DNA from 3 places in the Pseudomonas sp. FW215-R2 genome. Region 1 is predicted to be linked to each of the others. Evidence: riboswitches for the same ligand, from Rfam matches in the RefSeq annotation. Region 1 holds a riboswitch; each other region holds the start of a gene.

Evidence for each region. A riboswitch is a leader RNA that binds a small molecule or an ion and turns the genes downstream of it on or off. The one in region 1 is predicted to bind cobalamin.
Region 2: it holds a riboswitch for cobalamin, as region 1 does, so the genes downstream of both, AC3WRD_RS17900 (TonB-dependent receptor plug domain-containing protein) here and AC3WRD_RS22460 (CbtB domain-containing protein) in region 1, are expected to answer to the same signal.
Region 3: it holds a riboswitch for cobalamin, as region 1 does, so the genes downstream of both, cobO (cob(I)yrinic acid a,c-diamide adenosyltransferase) here and AC3WRD_RS22460 (CbtB domain-containing protein) in region 1, are expected to answer to the same signal.

The regions. Positions count from the first base shown of each region.
Region 1 covers NZ_JBYTBO010000018.1:24,417-27,687, forward strand. Annotated here, with positions in the region: gene cobW (cobalamin biosynthesis protein CobW) at 1-318, opposite strand, end outside; cobalamin riboswitch at 418-627, opposite strand; cobalamin riboswitch at 1,526-1,746, shown strand; gene AC3WRD_RS22460 (CbtB domain-containing protein) at 1,869-2,066, shown strand; gene AC3WRD_RS22465 (CbtA family protein) at 2,078-2,779, shown strand; gene AC3WRD_RS22470 (cobalamin biosynthesis protein) at 2,776-3,189, shown strand.
Region 2 covers NZ_JBYTBO010000012.1:95,112-98,382, reverse strand. Annotated here, with positions in the region: gene AC3WRD_RS17910 (LysR family transcriptional regulator) at 1-217, shown strand, start outside; gene AC3WRD_RS17905 (hypothetical protein) at 264-1,175, shown strand; cobalamin riboswitch at 1,284-1,489, shown strand; gene AC3WRD_RS17900 (TonB-dependent receptor plug domain-containing protein) at 1,582-3,271, shown strand, end outside.
Region 3 covers NZ_JBYTBO010000005.1:318,420-321,690, forward strand. Annotated here, with positions in the region: gene AC3WRD_RS09960 (PQQ-dependent sugar dehydrogenase) at 1-598, opposite strand, end outside; gene AC3WRD_RS09965 (hypothetical protein) at 665-1,249, opposite strand; cobalamin riboswitch at 1,416-1,641, shown strand; gene cobO (cob(I)yrinic acid a,c-diamide adenosyltransferase) at 1,723-2,334, shown strand; gene AC3WRD_RS09975 (cobyrinic acid a,c-diamide synthase CobB) at 2,331-3,271, shown strand, end outside.

The DNA.
Region 1 (3,271 bases):
AGTTTCGATGAGGATGTGGTCGAGGTCACCGCGACGGGCCACCAGTTCGCGCATCACCGGGAAGAACTCTTCCTGAACCGTGCAGCACAGGCAGCCGTTGGCCAGTTCGTAGACGCGGCCGGTGGCTTCTTCTTCGGTGCAGCCGATGGTGCACTGCTTGAGGATTTCACCGTCGATGCCCAGCTCGCCAAACTCGTTGACGATCACCGCGATACGGCGGCCCTGAGCGTTGTCGAGCATGTGCCGCAGCAAGGTGGTTTTGCCCGAGCCGAGGAAGCCGGTGACGATGGTGACGGGGAGTTTGGCCAGTGTTTTCATCGGATGCCCTTTGGCAAGGTGGCGGGCATACGGGACGAGACCGGCAACACGGGTGCGTGCCTGGAGAGTTCGCCACCGGATCACCCCGCCCGGTTGAAAGTGAGAATCTGTGACGAGGCAGGTCTCCTGGCTGACGGTGTTCGGGCCTTGGCCCGGTATTCGCTGCGCCTTCCCGCTGGCTCTGGATTGAGCTGGCAGTGGCGTGGCAGCGAACAGCACCGTTCACAGTTGCGGGGGCAGCCGCGGCTTGGACCGCGTTCCCTTCTTAGCTTCGGCGTGGGCCGAAGAACCTCGAAAGCGCAAGGCTACGCATGGGTTCGTGATGGGTCAATGGGCGTTGTTTTTTGGTTTTGGGATTTGTGAGCATATCCGTTGCTGCGGTAACGGCTTCCTAGGGTTCCGCCCTTACGGCGGGTCACTTTTTCCAAACGCCGAAAAAGTAACCAAAAAGGCTGGACCCCAGCGTACGGCACTTCGCTGAGGCTCAGTGTTCCCTCGCTACGGTGTCCATCAGGGGGCATCGCCTACGGTTTGCTTCGCTGCACCTCCTCTCGATGTATGCGGCTTCGCCGCACGGCGCTGCGCGCCTACCCCCTGATGAACACCTCCGCTCGGCCTGCCGAAGGGGCAAAAAATCAAAAGCCACATCAAGAGCCACATCTAGAGCCCCTCACCCTAGCCCTCTCCCAGAGGGAGAGGGGACTGACCGAGTTGTTTGGCAGAGCTACGCCGACGTGCAATACCGCGTTGAACTCAGGCTTTGAAAAGCACACCAATCGGCTCCCTCTCCTCGGGGAGAGGGCTGGGGTGAGGGGTAAACCCACCACAAAACCAAAGCCGAACACCCGCCCCTCACTACTCAACACGATGAGCGTTAGCTCGAGTACCGCTTTTGATCGCAGGGCCCGTCGGCAGGCTGAGTGGAGGGATTGATTCGGGGTGGGAGCGCAGCGACCGTTTGGCGAAGCCAAACACATCGAGAGGAGGTGCAGCGAAGCAAACCGTAGGCGATGCCCCCGGATCAATCCCGGAGCGAAGGAACCCCGAGCCTCAGCGAGGGGCCGTACGTCAGGGTAGAGACCTTTTGGTTACTTTTGGGGCGTTTGCCAAAAGTGACCCGCCGTAAGGGCGGAACCCTAAGCGGCCGTAACCGCAGCAACGGATATGTCTCCAATCCCAATTGACTCAAATCCCCAGCCCATGGTCTCCTACACAACTTGTTACGGGTGCCCTGCAAAGGGTGAAACGGGAAACCGGTGAATCATGTGCTTTACTCTAAAGCCATGTCAGTCCGGTGCTGCCCCCGCAACGGTAAGCGAGCGAAGCGTCAGATCCACTGTGCCCCCAGGCATGGGAAGGTGACGCTTGCAGGTCGGCAGACAGCCACCCCTCGTGAGCCCGGAGACCGGCCCGCAACACACAGTACGCATCTTGCGTCACTGAACATAACAAACCCGCGGTGGGCGGGCGCTGTTCGAACCTCTGCGTGCCCGACTCGCAGGGGTTTTCATGCGCACCGTTCACCCGCTGACACTCCAGAGGGAAGCGCCATGTCGATCATCAGCAGCACCGGCAGCAACACGGACAAAATCTCCAGCACCACCACCCTGAGCCAACGCCTGACCGCTGCGATCTTCGCGTCGATCCTGGGTGCCAGCCTGGTCTATTTCGCCGGTTTCTCGCACATCGAAGCGGTTCACAACGCCGCTCACGATACCCGCCACAGCGCCGCGTTCCCGTGCCACTGAGACCTGACGACATGATCAAGCGTATTGCGCAGACCGCAGGTTTCACCGGCCTTCTGGCCGCCCTGCTCCTGACGTTGCTGCAAAGCTTCTGGGTGTCGCCGCTGATTCTTCAGGCAGAGACCTTCGAGAAAGCCGAGCCGGTTGCCGCCGTTCACGAACACGCCGCCGGCACCGCCGCCCACACCCACGATGCCGAAGCCTGGGAGCCGGAAGACGGCTGGCAGCGCGTGCTTTCCACTACCGGCGGCAATCTGGTCGTGGCTGTGGGTTTTGCCCTGATGCTGGCCGGTCTGTACACCCTGCGTGCGCCGACTAAAACCTCGCAAGGCTTACTCTGGGGTTTGGCCGGTTATGCGACTTTCGTGCTCGCACCGACACTGGGCCTGCCACCTGAGCTGCCGGGCACCGCCGCTGCAGACCTGGCGTCGCGCCAGATGTGGTGGATCGGCACTGCCGCGTCGACCGCTGTCGGCCTGGCGCTGATCGCGTTCGGTGGCAACTGGTTGCTGAAGATCCTCGGCGTGGCGATTCTCGCTGTGCCACACGTGATCGGCGCCCCGCAACCGGAAGTGCACTCGATGCTCGCACCGGAAGCACTGGAAGCTCAGTTCAAAATCGCTTCGCAGCTGACCAATGTGGCGTTCTGGCTGGCCCTGGGCCTGATCAGCGCCTGGTTGTTCCGCCGCAAAAGCGATGGTCAATACCACGCATGACCGATGACAGCGCAGTGCCGACCTTTGTGGTCGGCCTGGGCTGCCAGCGCGGCTGCCCGGCCAGTACGCTGCGCGCCTTGCTCGACCAGGCCCTGCAGGCGCATCGCATCGAACTCGAGGCGGTCAAGGCCCTGGCCAGCATCGACCTGAAACGCGACGAACCCGGCCTGCAGGAACTGGCGGCACAACTGGCGCTGCCGCTGCTGTATTTCAGCAGCGAAGAACTGGCCAGTTATCAGCAACGCCTGAGTCACCATTCGCAGATCGCTTTCGAACGCACCGGTTGCTACGGCGTCGCGGAAAGTGCCGCTCTGGCGCTTGCCGAACAGTTGATCCAGGCCCCGGCAAAACTGCTGATTTCCAGACAAAAATACGCCCAGGCAACCCTGGCATTGGCCGGCGCGGCGTAAATTCCCGATAATCCCCACTTTCGATCATGAGCATTCTTCATCTGAAATGCTCTTGAAGCCTCGACCTGCCCTACTTTCACAG
Region 2 (3,271 bases), on a different contig from region 1:
GCTGCGCGAGGGCATCGGCTGGGGGAATATGCCGAAGCCGATGATTCAGGAGGATCTGGACAGCGGCCGACTGGTACAGCTGGATTTGTCGGAGTACACCAGCGGGCAATACACCTTCGATGCGATCTACCGTACCGATGTGCCACCGGGCCCGGCGGCGCGGTGGTTGATCGAGCGGTTTGTACAACAAGGCAAGGCGCACGTGACGGCTGTCTGAAGCGCCCGCGAAACCAATTGATATTTCACTGAAAAAAGAGCACGACATGGAGTTATCTTTGATCAAAGAAATGTTCGAGTATTCGGCTTACGCCATTCTCGGAATTCTGGGTCTGTTTATTTGTTTTTGCGGGTTGTTCGTTTGGCAAAGCCGTTTATTGCCAAGCCGGCTGAATGACATTGGTTGGAAAAGAGTTGATTACGCCTGGATCATCGCGGGCTCGATGGGCCTCATATTTCAATTTATCCAGGTTGGCCTGGACTCAAAGCTTTCAAACCTGAGAGTGGAAGAAACCTTTGGTCAGCTTTCTGCCCAGTCCCTGAATATCGCAGCAGACGAGTTAAGCGATGCCAGAATCTGCTTGCCAATTTCAGTGAAAAAAGACGACGTACTGGAGCGCGAATCAGCCCAGCAGCTCGCTAGCGCCTGTGATCTGTTTCAAAAAATTCGTCCTGTAAACCGCGTGGACACTAAAGTAGACAGAAACGTTTTCATGAATTACGACAGCGTTTTTCCAGAGGCTGAAAGATTTTCCGATCCGCTGATCGTTGAACAAGTGAAGCGCTTCAAACGGGCCTACGCCGATTACGAGGAACAGGCTCAGGCATTACACAAAACGCAATACGCTGCCTACGTCTACGAACGGTACCTGAAACTCCTTCAATTAATGGCAACACCTCTTCTGGTGGTCGCGGTTGCCCTCAGATTGGCCAAGGTGAAGGGTGAAATTCGATTAAAAACCCACCCTATGGAAAATAAACCGGACAACTCCATCTCCCCGCAAGCGCTGGCCAATGCGGTAAAGGGACTGGCAACTTCGGCCCAAGTGGACGACCTGGTCGTCAGGCTCAATAAACTCGAAAGTTCAAACCGGCTCAAACTGAACATTATCTTCATAATGATGTTTGTACTCGGCGCGGGGATTATCTCGGTGTTTATGCTCTCGAACGTTCACTAGAACCAGAACTTCAGTGATTCAATTATCAGGGTTCGCCGCAATCTCGCGCCTGCGTCGCAGGAGCTTTACATCCTTCAACGAAGTTGACGAGCGGTCATCCGAATGTTCAGATGCCGCCCTGTTTCAGGTGTCCCATGCCGCCGTGCATGGGGTGAAACGGGAAACCGGTACGTTCTTTTCGAACAAGTCCGGTGCTGCCCCCGCAACGGTAGGCGCGTGATGCTTTCGACACACCACTGTGGCCAGACGGCCATGGGAAGGTGAAAGCGTCCATACGCGCAAGCCCGGAGACCGGCCTGAAATTCTGTTTGGCAAAATCCTGCGGTGGGCGGGCATGGGCCGGTGTCGGCGTGTGCGCGATGCCTTCTCCTGCATGCTCTTCTGCGAAGATCCTTTCGAGAAGACAATGATTCGACCTTTTAACACTCCGGCTCCATCCCTATTGCTTGGCTGTCTGTTCAGCCCCCTGTTGCTGGCGGACGACGCGCCGCTCGAACTCACTCAGCAAATCGTTTCCGCGCCGTCCGTGGAGTCCACGACCGTGGCCGACATGGCGCAATTCGGCAGCAAGGTCGAGATCGTCACCCGCGAGCAGATCGAACGTGCCGGCCCCAGCGCCGATGTCACCCGCGTCATGCAGATGTTCATTCCCGGCCTGTACGTCGCGCCGAAAAATGGCCCGTTCGACTACGGCACCTATTCCCTGCTGGGCGGGCGCAACGATGACACGCTGATCCTGCTCGACGGCGTGCGCCTGAACAATCGCTTGTATGGCGGCCTGTACCTGGACACCCTGCCGGCCAACGCCATCGAACGCATCGAAGTGCTCAAGGGTGGGCAGAGCCTGCTGTTCGGCACTCAGGCCGTGTCCGGCGTGATCAACATCGTGACTCGCAGCCCGCAGAGCCGCAAAACCTCCGGCGAAGTGAACATGGGCGTGGATACCTTCGGTGGCACCACCGAGGATGCGCGGGTCGAGAACATCTTCACCAACGGTTTCGGCGACCTGGGCTTGCTGGCCTACGTCAGTCATAACGTCTCGGACGGCTATCAGCCGTTTCGCAATCGCGACATCAAGAACGACAGCGAAAAGAAGCGCGCCTACGAAGTCACCACCTTCGGCGGCAAGGCGATTCAGTCCTTTGGCGACGATGCGCGGATGGAATTGTTCTACCAATACGCCGACGCCAACCTCGACTTCGCCCGGCCGGTCGACAACCACAAGACCACCAACGACCGCGTCCAGCAGATCGCCACGGCGACCTTCGAACAGAACATCAACGAGCGCCTGAGCTACTTCGTCAAAGGCCACATCAACGACTGGGACACCCGCTACACGCGCATCAACAACACCGCCAATGGCGGCACCAGAACCATCAACCACAACGACTACTGGGGCTTCACCGACTGGGGCGTGCAGGCCGAAGGCAAAGCCGAATTGCCCGGCGGCCATGTGCTGGTGTTCGGTATGGACAACCAGTGGTTCAAGGGCCAGGACGATGTGCTGATCATCGACAATGACAAGGCTGAAGCCCACGCGCTGTACACCCAGTTGCGCCCGCAGATCGACGCTCTGCCCGACTGGCACCCGAGCATCGGCATTCGTCACGAAGCCATGAGCGGCGGCGACAGCGCCACGGTCGGCATGCTCACTTCGCTGTATGACCTCAATGAACACTGGGCACTGCGCGGCCAGTACGGCACTGCCTACAAACTGCCGAACGCCGAGCAGTTGTTCGTCAACGAACCGGGCGACGAGTTGGGCAACCGCAACCTGAAACCGGAGAAAAGTCGCAACGCCGAACTCGGCCTCGACTACAAAGGCTTGCTGCTCGATCGCGAATTCAGCGCCAGCGTCACCCTGTTCAAACGCAAGATCGACGACTTGATCACCCTCGACGATATCCAGTGGGTCAACGGCCAGGGACAGATCCAGATGCGCGGTTTCGAGGCGGACGCGAAACTGGCGCTCAACGATCAATGGAGCCTGCAAGCGGACATGACCCGCAACCTCACCGAGTCCCGAGCGGGAGTGACGATCAACGACGTACCGAGCTTCTTCGCCCGATCGCGCGTCGGTTACGAGTCGGTTGACC
Region 3 (3,271 bases), on a different contig from region 1:
GCGGGCCGCCCGGCAGATCCACGACCTTGATCGGCTGGTTCTTGATCTCGGTTACGCCGGGTTCGTAGTGAAAGCGCAGCAAGCGGTCGGTGTCGGCGACGTACAGATCGTTGCCGACCAGGGTCATACCGAACGGAGAATTCAGATTTTGTAGAAATACCGTGCGGGTTTCGGCCACGCCATCGTGATCAGCGTCGCGCAACAGGGTGATGCGATTCGGGCTGGGAACCCCGGCGCCAGCGCGGCCCATGATTTTCTTCGTCACCCAGCCACGTATCCCGTTGCCATCGTCCGGTTTCGGCGGAGCATTGGTTTCCGCCACCAGCACATCGCCATTGGGCAGCACGTAGAGCCAGCGCGGGTGATCGAGGTTTTCGGCGAATGCAGCCACTTGGGTGCCTGCGGCTGGCGTTGGTTTCGCACCCGCCGGCCAGCCGATCGCCGGGGCGATGTTCACCGTCGGGATCAGGGTCTTGTTCGGTTCGGGCAGTTTGGGGGACGGGCCGGTGCCGTCCGAGACTTGCAGGCTGGAGGATTCACCACAGGCGGTGAGCCCTCCGGCGAGTGCGATGACGAAAACGAGGTGGGGCTTGCGCATTACTGATCTTCCCTATGAATGCATTCCTAATCATAGAGAAGTACACAAGCCCGATGGTTCAACCGCTCAGCCGCGCGCCTCCTTGAACAGCACGGCAATGCCGGGGTGATAGTTGCCAGCCTCGCTGCGCAATTTGCGATAGGCATAGGGGAAATACCAGGCGACGGCGCAGGTGTGTTCCTTTTGCAGGTCGTCGACCATGTCCTGCAGTTCCTCGGGGCTGGCGCTGTGCTGGGCTTTCTGTGGGGCGACGAACAGGCAGCCGAGCTTGAGATCGCTGGCGTAGCTGATGCGCTTGGCGTCGCTGGTGATATCGGTCAGGGCCTGGGTCAGATTCAGGCTGTTGACGCGTGGCCAGCGTTGCGTCGCCTGGATGTAGGCGCGATCTTCGGCGCCGGCCAGGAACAGGTCGGCGCGGGCATTGCGCTCGCCTTCCTCGTTCTGCTTGCGGGTGGCGGTGTCGCGCAGGGTGACGAGTTCGGCCATCCACGCGGCGGCGGACAACAGGCCGAGGTTGGCCTTTTCGTCATGCCAGTACGGCGTGTCGTTGTCGCCGCGCACGGCGTTGTAGCGGTCGATACAGTCAAACCAGCGTTCCAGCACCGGGCGCAGGAATTCCAGCCGCGGATTGCTGATGATCATGCCTTGCATGGTGCTCTCCCTTGTTATTGTGATGTGCTCTCTGCATTCAAAAAGCATGGCTCTTTGATATCACTGCTGACAGTGTGGCACAAGATTGGCGTCAGATAATTGATCGACGGCAGTTATTCGCTTTCAGGGGGCCTCTTCATTTGACGCTCCACCCCCAACCCTCTAACCTTCGCGGCTTGTTTCAGGTGCTCTGTGACCGCTGTCGACAGAGTGAAACAGGGAAGCCGGTGAGGATTGTCTTCAAGCGAAGAACCATCACGATCCCGGCGCTGCCCCCGCAACGGTAAATGAGTAAAAGCTGCGTCCGATGCCACTGCTGCAAAGCGGGAAGGCGCGCAGCCAGGCCAAGGCCGCTCATGAGCCCGGAGACCGGCCTGATCCATCCAGCGGCATCACGGTGGGCGATGCCAGGCTTGTTGCCGTCTATTCTTGTGCCTGCCCGCCGTTATCCAGCCTCAACGGAGAGCTCCCCCATGACTGATTCCCCCGAACGCGACGAGCGCCACCTGGCGCGCATGCAGCGCAAAAAAGCCGTGATCGACGAGCGCATCGCCAATTCGCCAGACGAATGCGGCCTGGTGCTGGTGCTGACCGGCAATGGCAAAGGCAAAAGCAGCTCGGCGTTCGGCATGCTCGCCCGCGCCATGGGCCACGGCATGCAGTGCGGCGTGGTGCAGTTCATCAAGGGCCGCAACAGCACCGGGGAGGAGCTGTTCTTCCGCCGCTTCCCCGAGCAGGTACGCTTTCATGTGATGGGCGAAGGTTTCACCTGGGAAACCCAGGATCGCCAGCGCGACATCGCCGCTGCCGAAGCTGCATGGGAAGTGTCCCGCGAACTGCTGCGTGATCCGTCGATCGGTCTGGTGGTGCTCGATGAGCTGAACATCGCTCTCAAGCACGGTTACCTCGATCTGGATCAGGTGCTCAGCGATCTGCAGGCCCGTCCGCCGATGCAGCATGTGATCGTCACCGGCCGCGCTGCCAAGCCGGAAATGATCGAGATGGGCGACACCGTCACCGAAATGGGCATGATCAAACACGCCTTCCAGGCCGGTATCAAAGCGCAGAAAGGCGTCGAACTTTGAATCAACCACGTCACTGCCCGGCGGTATTGATCGCCGCGCCGGCCTCCGGCCAGGGCAAGACCACCGTCACCGCCGCGCTGGCCCGTCTGCACCGCAATCAGGGGCGCAAGGTTCGCGTATTCAAATGCGGCCCGGACTTTCTCGACCCGATGATCCTCGAGCGCGCCAGCGGTGCGCCGGTCTATCAACTGGACATGTGGATGGTCGGCGAGCAGGAAAGTCGACGTCTGTTGTGGGAAGCCGCCGCTGAAGCCGATCTGATCCTGATCGAAGGCGTGATGGGCTTGTTCGACGGCACACCGTCGAGCGCCGACCTGGCGCGGCATTTCGGCGTGCCGGTGCTCGGCGTGATTGATGGCACGGCCATGGCTCAGACGTTCGGCGCGCTGGCTCTGGGTCTGGCGCGCTATCAGCCGGACTTGCCGTTCGCCGGCGTGCTGGCCAACCGCGTCGGCACCGTGCGCCATGCGCAGTTGCTCGAAGGCAGCCTTACTGAAGGTTTGCGCTGGTACGGCGCGTTGTCCCGGGAAACCGGGATCGAACTGCCAAGTCGCCATCTCGGTCTGGTGCAGGCCAGCGAACTCAATGACCTCGATGTGCGCCTCGACGCCGCCGCCGAAGCGCTGGCCAGCACTTGCGAGGTAGCGCTGCCACCGGCTGTCGAATTCGCCGCACCGGAAAGCGTGAAGACCGAAAGGCTGCTCGACGGCGTGCGGATTGCCGTCGCCCGTGACGAGGCGTTTGCCTTCACCTATGGCGCCAGTCTCGATCTGTTGCGGGCGATGGGCGCGGAGCTGAGTTTCTTCTCGCCGATCCGCGATACGCAATTGCCTGATGCCGACAGCTTGTACCTGCCCGGCGGTTATCCGGAACTGCACCACGTGGCCTTGTCGCAAAACGCCGACATGCTCCGTGCGATCCGTGCGCATCACGCCGC